Regions from separate parts of the Arthrobacter sp. 05L44 genome, predicted to be linked through region 1. Evidence: riboswitches for the same ligand, from Rfam matches in the RefSeq annotation. Region 1 holds a riboswitch; each other region holds the start of a gene.
The links. A riboswitch is a leader RNA that binds a small molecule or an ion and turns the genes downstream of it on or off. The one in region 1 is predicted to bind thiamine pyrophosphate.
Positions count from the first base shown of each region.

Region 1 (3,268 bases):
TGCCGTATCGGGCGATCTCGGTGGCGCCGATTGCTGAGGTGATGTGGTCGTAGCCGGGTGCGATGTCCGTCACCAGCGGTCCCAGCGTGTAGAACGGAGCGCCCTGGCATAGTTCCTGCTGGCGCTCCACGTTTTCCCGGACCAGATGGAGGGGCACATGTCCGGGGCCTTCAACCATGACCTGCACATCGAACTCCCACGCCCGCTGGGTCAGCTCAGCCAGGGTATCCAGCTCGGCGAACTGGGCAGCGTCGTTGGCGTCCGCCGTCGAGCCCGGCCGCAGTCCGTCGCCCAGCGAAAACGAAACGTCGTACTTCGCGAAAATCTCGCACAGCTCATCGAAATGTGTGTAGAGGAAGTTCTCCCGGTGGTGCGCCAGGCACCACCCGGCCATGATCGAGCCGCCGCGCGACACGATACCCGTAACCCGGTTGGCTGTCAGGGGGACGTAACGCAGTAGCACGCCTGCGTGGATGGTCATGTAGTCCACCCCCTGTTCGCACTGTTCGATCACGGTGTCCCGGAAGATCTCCCAGGTCAGGGCATTCGCCTCGCCGTTGACCTTCTCCAGCGCCTGGTAGATCGGTACAGTGCCGATGGGGACGGGGGAGTTGCGGATGATCCACTCGCGCGTGGTGTGGATGTCGTCACCGGTGGAGAGGTCCATGACGGTGTCCGCACCCCACTGCGTGGCCCACTGAAGCTTGTCGACTTCCTCGGCAATAGAGCTGGTAACGGCGGAGTTGCCGATGTTGGCGTTGATCTTCACAAGGAACGCCTTGCCGATGACCATCGGCTCTGACTCCGGGTGGTTAATGTTGCTGGGGATGATCGCCCGGCCGGCGGCCAGCTCGCTGCGAACGAGTTCGACGTCGCAGTTCTCGCGCAGGGCGACGTAGCGCATCTCGGGTGTGACCGTTCCGTTCCTCGCGTAATGCATCTGCGTGACCGTCCGGCCGGCAACCGCGCGGCGAGGCTGCGGGGGCGCGCCGCGCCACTCGGCAGAGGCGGCGCCCCGCCGGACCGCGGACTTGCCGTCGTCGAGCAAGTTGCGTTCCCTGCCGCTGTAGGGCTCGGTGTCCAGGCGTTCGGTGATCCAGTCGCTACGGAACGGGGCCAGACCCACGACGGGATCGCTGCCCGGGCCTGCCGTCCGATACACCCGAAACGACGGATTTGCCGAGCCTCCGGGCGACGGCTCCAAGGCGATCTCCGTCACCGGTACGCGGATCCCGCCGGCTTCGACATACGCCAGGCCATGCGACTTCAGTGACTGGGTTACCGGCGGGGCAGCAACGGCGGCGGGGCCGTTCTGAACCGTGCTGTTCCCGTATCGGGCAGGGCTGTGCTGGGGATTTGTGGTGCTCAAAGGGTTACTCACTTCCTTCGCCGGCATTACCCGGACAGGTTCAACGGTCGCAGGCTGCGTCAGCCCGATCTCAGCCCCTGCAAGGGCACCCGTGTGGTCGTAGACGAAGCTACCACAGGCTGCTTGTAGTTGACGGTTGTCCCGGGGCGCCGGGTCGTTATGCGGATTAAGCTGTAGGCCATGAGCATTATCGAGTTCAGCGGCACGGTCCTCACCTCCCCGGATCAGGAGCGGCGCGGGTTGTGGGCGGTCGACGGCAAGCTGACTTTCGACCGTCCGCGGGCGCCGTCGGACCTCGTGCTGGACGGCTGGGTCATTCCCGGACTGGTCGACGCCCATTGCCACATCGGCCTCGGCCCGGAGGGCGACGTTCCGGAGGACGTAGTGGAACGGCAGGCGCAGACGGACCGCGACGCCGGGACCCTCCTGGTCCGCGACGCAGGAGCGGTGCATTACACCCGCTGGGTCCAGCAACGGGCCGACCTTCCTCGAATCATCCGCGCCGGCCGGCACATTGCCCGGACCCGCCGGTACCTGCGGGGCTTCGCCGTTGAAGTGGAGCCGGAGGAACTGGTCGAGACGGTCCGCAAGCAGGCCCGTGCCGGCGACGGATGGGTGAAGCTGGTGGGGGACTGGATCGACCGCGACGCCGGCGATCTCGCCGCCAGCTTCCCGGCGGCGGCCGTCATGGACGCAGTCCGTGCAGCCCACGACGAGGGGGCCCGCGTCACGGCGCATTGCTTCGCCGAGCAGACCCTGGACGACATGCTCGACGCCGGGATCGACTGCATTGAGCATGGAACGGGCCTGCTGCCCCGGCACCTGCCCCGCTTCATCGAACAGGGCGTGCCGATTGTGCCGACCCTGATCAATATTGCGACCTTCCCGGACATCGCGGCCCAGGCGCGGGACAAATTTCCCCGTTATGCAGCCCATATGCTCGGGCTCTGGGAACGGCGGGCCGAGCGGGTCCTCGAGGCGCACGAGGCCGGCGTCGTTCTATACGCCGGGACCGACGCGGGCAGTGTCATCAAGCACGGGCGGATTGCCGACGAGATCCAGGCCATGCACGCCGCGGGACTGCCCGCCCGGGCCGCCCTCGACGCCGCCGCCTGGGCCGCGCGGGCATGGCTCGGCGCAGAGGGCATCGCCGAGGGTGCCAGTGCCGATGTGCTGGTCTGCAGTGAGGATCCGCGCCGGGATCTCGCCACCCTGCAGGCACCACGGAGCATAGTGTTGCGCGGACAAGTGGTTCGGTCCGAGGTGCATTAGGAATAAATTGAAGCTTCAAGTAATTTAGCACTATGAAGGGTCACCGAAAGGCGGTGGCCACAAACCACCGGAGCGTTGCGATGACCGCAGAAACCAGCACCCAGGATCTCCTTCCGGCCGAACTCACCATGGGCACCGTGATGCTCAAGGTCGGCGACATGAAGGTGATGACCGACTACTACCAGCGCGCCCTTGGCCTCGACATCGTGGCCGAGCAGGACGGCGGCCTCTACCTCGGCCGCAAGGCCAAGCCGCTGGTCCACCTCGCGCCTGCGCCCGGACTCAACCTGCCCTCGCGCGGTGAAGCGGGCCTGTTCCACACCGCCCTGCTCTTCGATGACCAGGCTTCGTTGGCCGCCACTATCGCCTCCGCCGCCCAATACGAACCGCAGTCCTTCACCGGCAGCGCCGACCACCTGGTCAGTGAGGCGTTCTACTTCAACGATCCCGAGGGCAACGGCATCGAGCTCTACTGGGACCGGCCGCGCGACGCCTGGTCCTGGGAAGGAACGAACGTGGTGATGGATAGCCTCGCTCTGCCACCCCAGCGGTACCTTGAGCAGCACCTGACCGAGGCCTCACTGGCCGGACAGCGCGAGGCCGAGGCCGGCGTCGGGCACGTCCACC
Region 1 is NZ_JBFTNS010000002.1:30,313-33,580, forward strand. Features, by position in the region: gene thiC (phosphomethylpyrimidine synthase ThiC) at 1-1,369, opposite strand, end outside; TPP riboswitch at 1,365-1,472, opposite strand; gene AC1DHY_RS05370 (amidohydrolase family protein) at 1,550-2,641, shown strand; gene AC1DHY_RS05375 (VOC family protein) at 2,722-3,268, shown strand, end outside.

Region 2 (3,268 bases), on a different contig from region 1:
GCGCACATGGTGGGTGTGGCCGGTGCTGGTGGTCGCGTGGATCTTCCAGCTGCTCACGGTGCCGGTCTCGGCCCACATGGTGGGCCGGGCCGGCTACCGGACCAAGCACCTGCACCCGGAACTGCTCAGCGCCGACGAGCTCGAAGCCGTGGTGCAGCAGGCGGCCGGGAAACGCGGGTTCACCGACGACGGCGAGTGACGCCGGGCGGTGTGCCCATAGCGGTGTGCCCTTAGACGATGTCCTGGGTCTTGGCGAAGCGGCTGATGGCGCGCTGGGTGCCGCGGTTGGCGAGGACCTGGATGATGGCGCTGACCGAAGCGGAGATCAGCGCGAACGTCAGGGCCTGGCGCAGGGTGGTGGGGACGTCGTCGTCGTGGCCCTTCGGCGGCTTGTTGCCGGTGGTCTTCTCCCACGCGGTGTCGACCAGCTTGGTCCCGACGAAACCGGCGACGAGGCTGATGCCGGTGCCGAGCAACTTGATGAGGATGTTCATGCGTCGTACTCCTTGCGGGCGGAAACAGGGCTCCCCCTAGCCTAGCGTCCCTGCCGTCCGAGGATTTCCGACAGCGCCTCGACCACCAGCTCATGGTCAGCCTTCTGCGGCAGGCCGGATACGGTGACCGTGCCGATCATTCCGGTTCCGCGCAGGTAGATCGGGAAGGAGCCGCCGTGGGCCGCGAATTCCAGCTGGTCGAACCAGGCGTTGTCCTCGATCCGCCGCCCGGACGCCCGCGCCCGCAGCCCCACGAGCAGGGACGGGACCTCGTACCGCACGGCCGTGCGCTGCTTGGCTTTGATCCAGCGGCCGTTGTCAGGGGTGGCGCCCTCCAGCGCCGCGTGGAAGAGCACCTGCTCGCCCTTGGTGATGTCGATGGCGATCGGATGGGAGCGCTCCCGGCCCAGTTCCACCAGGAGCAGCCCCAGGTCCAGGGCGTCGTCCTTGCTGAAGGACCGGAACTGGAGCTCCTCGATTTCGGTGAGGATGCGGCCGATGAGCGCCGCCAGGGAACCCGGCGGCTGGGGCTCCGCGGAATCGGGGTCGAAGTCGGGGGAAGGCGCTGGGGAGTCGGTCAAAGGAATCACCTTCCGTCAGCCGCGGCCGGGGCCCGGCCGCGGCTGCGGCCGATGCTCGCGATCTGAGCAGACTCTACCAAGCAGGCCGATCCCGGTCACCGGCTCGTGCGGGCGATCTGCCGGGTGTAAACTGAGCCAGCCCACAAGGGTGAATTGCATACGACAGGGGAGCGCCGCCGTCGGGCCTCCGGAGCAGTCCGGAACCTTAGGTGGGCGCTGAGAGTGCGGACAGCCGCAGACCCTCGAACCTGATCCGGTTAGTACCGGCGCAAGGGAGTCGAGTTCTCAGGGTGCCCGGCACCCGCGGTGCAAACCGCGGCGCCACCGGAGCACCCTCCCCTCCTGTACCTCAGGAGGAAGACATGACTGATATTTCTGCAAAGCAGACACTGACCACGGGCAAATACACCTGGCGGGTGGTGGACATTGTGGTGGCGGCGTTGATCGCTGTTGCCGGCGGCGTAATTTTCTGGGCCTGGGACCAGGGCGCGAACGTGGTGACCACGCCGCTGAACGCGGTCTACCCGCCACTGACCGGGCTGTACGCCGGCGGGTGGATGATCCCCGCGATTCTGGGCATGCTGGTTATCCGCAAGCCGGGAGCGGCCGTGTTCTGCGAAACCGTAGCCGCCACGGGGGAGCTGATCATGGGCTCGCAGTACGGCGCGTCCGTGCTGTTCTCCGGCTTCCTGCAGGGCCTCGGCGCGGAGCTCATCTTCGCCGCGTTCCTCTACAAGCGGTTCAACCTGCCGGTCTCGCTGCTGGCCGGAGCGGGCGCCGGCCTGTTCTGCGGCCTGAACGACTCCTTCCTGCCCTGGGGCTGGAACATCGCGTACGAGACCGGTGACAAGCTCGCCTACATCATTTTCTGCGCCATCTCCGGGGCCGTGATCGCCGGCGCCCTGGCCTGGATCGCCACCCGCGGCCTGGCCCGGACCGGTGTGCTGGCTTCCTTCGCGTCCCGCAAGGCGGCAACGGAACCCGTGTTCTCCTAGGGCCCGGACACGTATGGGAACCCTCGACGACGTGCGCCCGGCTGCGGTCACCGCCCGCGGCTGGGGCTGGCGGCATGCCGGCCGCACCCGCCCGGCCGTGAGCGGCTTGGACCTGGACATCAGCCCCGGCGAACGCGTGCTGCTCCTGGGGCCGTCCGGCGCGGGAAAATCCACGCTGCTGCACGCCCTGGCGGGGGTGCTCGGCGACAGCGCCGGCGCGGGACCGGCCGCGGACTCCGAGGATTCGGACGAGACCGGCAGCCTGCTGATCGACGGCGCCCCGCCCCGGGCCCGGCGCGGCACGGCGGGCCTGGTCCAGCAGGACCCCGAAACCCAGGTGGTGCTCTCGCGGCTGGGTGACGACGTCGCCTTCGGCGCCGAGAACCTTTCCGTGCCCCCGGCGGAGATCTGGCGGCGGGTCGCGGAGGCGCTCGACGACGTCGGGCTGGCCGGCCTGCCGCTGCAGCACCCGACGTCCGCGCTCTCGGGCGGACAGAAGCAACGCCTGGCGCTCGCCGGGATCCTCGCCATGCGGCCCGGGCTGCTGCTGCTGGACGAACCCACGGCCAACCTCGACCCCGCGGGTGTCCTGGAAGTCCGTGACGCCGTGGCACGGTGCCTGGACCGGACCGGAGCCACGCTGGTGGTGGTGGAGCACCGGGTGGCCGTGTGGAAGGACCTCGTCGACCGGATCGTGGTGCTGCAGCCGGGCTCTGCCACGGAGCCGGCCGTGTTGTTGGACGGCGCCCCGGACCAGGTCCTGGCGCAGGCGAGGGACATGCTCATCGCTGCCGGGGTCTGGGTGCCGGGCCACGTGCCGCCCACCCGTCCCCGCCGGCAACCCGGTGGGGACGGCGTCCAGTCTGGCGGCGTCCCCGCCGGCGGGATCCAGTCCGGCGGCGTCCAGTCCGGGCAGCTGCTCCTGGCCGCCGAAGGCCTCGCCGTGTCCCGCGAGCGGACCCGCCGCTCGGGCCTGCTCCAGGGCTTCAGGGCCATCCCGCCGGCGCCGGTGCAGACCGGCCTCGCGGCCCAGGTCCGGGCTGGAGAGGCCCTGACCATCACCGGCCCGAACGGCTCCGGCAAGTCCACCTTCGCCCTGACCCTGGCCGGCCTGCTGGCCCCGGTGGCGGGAACAGTATCGGCCACCACCGAGCTGAGCGCCGGCGCGGGCATCGACCCCTACAAGTGGAAGGCCCAG
Region 2 is NZ_JBFTNS010000001.1:1,060,963-1,064,230, reverse strand. Features, by position in the region: gene mnhG (monovalent cation/H(+) antiporter subunit G) at 1-199, shown strand, start outside; gene AC1DHY_RS04975 (DUF4235 domain-containing protein) at 231-494, opposite strand; gene AC1DHY_RS04970 (heme-degrading domain-containing protein) at 536-1,075, opposite strand; TPP riboswitch at 1,230-1,368, shown strand; gene AC1DHY_RS04965 (ECF transporter S component) at 1,438-2,070, shown strand; gene AC1DHY_RS04960 (ABC transporter ATP-binding protein) at 2,084-3,268, shown strand, end outside.
Region 2: it holds a riboswitch for thiamine pyrophosphate, as region 1 does, so the genes downstream of both, AC1DHY_RS04965 (ECF transporter S component) here and thiC (phosphomethylpyrimidine synthase ThiC) in region 1, are expected to answer to the same signal.

Region 3 (3,268 bases), on a different contig from region 1:
CCGTGGCCTGGCCGTTGGCGGCAAGCGGCCGTCCGGTGACCCCGCTGACCAGGGCGCTGACGGTGGCGCCGTCGGCGACGGCGTGCTGTGCTCCGTTGAGCCTGATGTTCATGCTGGTGTCCTGTCTTTTGCTGAGAATCTATGGGCCGCGGCCTGGGGGCGGGGAAAGCGGTCGGGGCGGAACCGGGCCCAGCGCGGATCCGGCCGGCCGTCCAGCAACGCCTGGCAGATCGCCGCGGCGGCCGGAGTCAGCAGGACCCCGTGCCGGAAGAACCCGGTGGCGATGATCAGGCCCTCGATGTCAGGGCCATCCCCCGGACCGGCGACCCGCCCGATCAGCGGGGCGTTGTCCGGTGTGCCCGGCCGCGCCCGCGCTGTGGCTTCCAGCAGTTCGAGTTCGGCGACCGCCGGAAGAAGCTGCTGGGCGTCACGCAGGAGCTGGTAGACGCCGCCGGCCGAGACCGCGCTGGCGGTCGAAGGTGCGTCCTCGCGCTGGGTCGCGCCGATCACCACCGTGCCGTCGTCCCGGGGCACGATGTACACCGGGACCCCGCGGACCAGCCCCCGGACCGTGGAGCCCAGCAAGGGACGGAGCCGGGGCGGCACCCGCAGCCTGAGGATGTCACCGTAGACGGGGCGCAGCGGCAGCACCAGCCCCTGCGGCAGGGCCTGCAGATCGGTTGCGCCGAGGCCGTTGGCCACGACCGTTTCGGTGGCGCGGATATCTCCCCCGCCCTCCAGCCGGGCCCCGGCGACGCGGCCGTCATCCCAGAGCAGGGCGGCCGCCCGGCTCGGCACGGCCACGAATTCTGGGTCGGCGGCCAGCAGACGCCCCATCCGTGCCAGCAGCCGCCGCGGGTCCACCTGGTGGTCGGCGGGGATGGCGAAGGCGCAGGAGATGCCGGGGCTCAGGAGGGGCTCCCGGGACCGTGCCTCCCGCACCGTCAGGGGGTCCACGGCCAGGCCGCACGCCAGCTGCACCTCCCGCAGGTCGGTGAGCGCCCGGCGGTCGGCGGCGTCCACGCCGACGGCGAGGGTCGGCGTCGTGCTGTAGCCGGTGCTGCCCGGCTGCGGGCCGCCGTCGGGCAGGCCCCCGGGCGCGCCGTCGGCCAGGCTGGCGGCGAAGGCCGGCCACAGCCTGGAGCCTTCGAGCATCAGGGCCAGGAGGTCTTCCTCCTGGTAGTGCAGTTCGCTGACCGGCGCCAGCATGCCGGCGGCGGCCCAGCTGGCGCCGCTGCCAGGGGCATCATCGATGAGGGCCACAGTCCGGCCGGAGCGGCGCGCTGCCCAGGCGATTCCGTGGCCGATCACTCCCCCGCCGATCACGGCGACGTCGTACGGTACGGCTGGTGGGGTCATGGTTTCCTTCCCTACGCCGGTACTAACCGGATCAGGTCAAGCGGTCGGCTCTGACGCCCTCTCAGCCCGGCGGCCGCGTACGGCCCGCGGGCTCCCGCGGTATGCGCCCAGTTTAGAGGAACTACGCTTGGGATATGAGCCAGGACCTGCACACCACCGCCCGCCTGTATCTGTGCACTGATGCACGGAAAGAGCGCGGGGACTTTGAAGATTTTGTCGACGCTGCCTTTGCCGGCGGGGTGGACATCATCCAGTTGCGGGACAAGTCGCTGGAGGCGGCCGAGGAACTGGAGCTCCTCGGGGTCCTGCACGCCACGGCGCAGCGGCACGGCCGGCTGTGGGCCGTCAATGACCGCGCCGACCTCGCCTCGCTGGCGGGTGCGCCGGTCTTCCACATCGGCCAGAAGGACATTCCGTTCACGGCGGCCCGCGACTTCCTGGGCAAGAACACGGTGATCGGCATGTCCACCCACACGCCGGACCAGGTGGACGCGGCCATCGCCGCCTCCCCGGGCCGGACCGGCTTGGACTACTTCTGCGTGGGGCCGGTCTGGGCGACGCCCACCAAGCCTGGCCGCGCCGCGGTCGGAACGGACCTGGTGCGGTACGCCGCCGCGGCGATTTGGCGGGCCTCGGAAGCCGGCGTCGGCAAGGTCTCCGGAGTGGTGCCGTGGTTCGCGATCGGCGGGATCGATCTGGGCAACGTGGAGCAGGTGGTCGACGCCGGGGCCCGCAGGATTGTGGTGGTCCGGGCGATCACCGAGGCCGCGGACCCGGCGGGCGCAGCGCGCGCCCTGCTCGCCGCGCTCGACGCCGGCGCGGATTCCGACGTCGGCTAGCTAGCCCGCGAGCCCCAGCCCGGACATCCGGCGGGAGTGCCCGGCGGCGAGTTCCGCGGTGAGCTCCCGGGCGAGCTCACCGGCCCGGGCCGGGTCCTCACCGGCCAGCCCGTCGAGGAACGCGTGGTCCACACTGACCCGTTGGGCCTGGGTGAGCGCCTCGCCGAGCAACCGCCGGGCCCACAGGGCCAGCCGGGAGGCCAGCCGCGGGTCATCGGCCAGCGCCGCCTTCAGCCGCTCCCGGAGCACGGCCGTCGCGTCGCCTGCGGACTGGACCTGCTCGATCAGGCCGGCCGTCCCGGCGTCCACATAACCCGAAACCCGCCGGTAAAAGTCGGCGGAGACCGTGTCGATCACGTACGCCTTCATCAGTGACTCGTACCAGTCGGCGGGCCGGGTGCGCTCATGGAAGTGGTCCACCGAGGCCTGGAACGGCTGCATCGCCTCCTCCGCGTCCACGCCGAGTTCGGCCAGTTTCGCGCAGACCAGCTCGAAGTGCTGGAACTCGATGACGGCAAGGCGGCCCAGCACGGACCGGTCGTGCAGGGTGGGCGAATACCGGGCGTCGGAGGAGAGCCGTTCGAACGCCGACAACTCCCCGTAGGCCATAACGCCCAGCAGGTCCCTGCGGAAACGGTTGAAGCGGGCGGGCTCATCCGGGGAGGTGCTCATGCTTCAACACTAGCGGCGGAAATCGGGCTACCCTGATTCCGTGTCTCATCATCGCCTGACTCCGAGCGTCCGACAGCAGCAGAACCAGCTGGCCCAGGCGCTTAACGCGCTGCGCACCGTCCTGGAACTGCCGGGACCGTTCCCGGCCGACGCGCGGCGGGACGCCGAGGCCGCCGTGGCCGGCCATGAGCTGCCCGGCCTGGACCTGACGCACGTGGAGTTCGTAACCATTGATCCGGCGTCCTCCACGGACCTGGACCAGGCCCTGTACATCGACCGCTCCGGTGACGGCTACAAGGTGTTCTACGCGATTGCCGATGTCCCCTCCTTCGTGGCTCCCGGCGGTGCACTCGACGCCGAGACCAGGCGCCGCGGGCAGACGTTCTACACCCCGGACG
Region 3 is NZ_JBFTNS010000001.1:336,757-340,024, forward strand. Features, by position in the region: gene thiS (sulfur carrier protein ThiS) at 1-112, opposite strand, end outside; gene thiO (glycine oxidase ThiO) at 109-1,359, opposite strand; TPP riboswitch at 1,350-1,467, opposite strand; gene thiE (thiamine phosphate synthase) at 1,494-2,198, shown strand; gene AC1DHY_RS01525 (ferritin-like fold-containing protein) at 2,199-2,870, opposite strand; gene AC1DHY_RS01530 (RNB domain-containing ribonuclease) at 2,911-3,268, shown strand, end outside.
Region 3: it holds a riboswitch for thiamine pyrophosphate, as region 1 does, so the genes downstream of both, thiO (glycine oxidase ThiO) here and thiC (phosphomethylpyrimidine synthase ThiC) in region 1, are expected to answer to the same signal.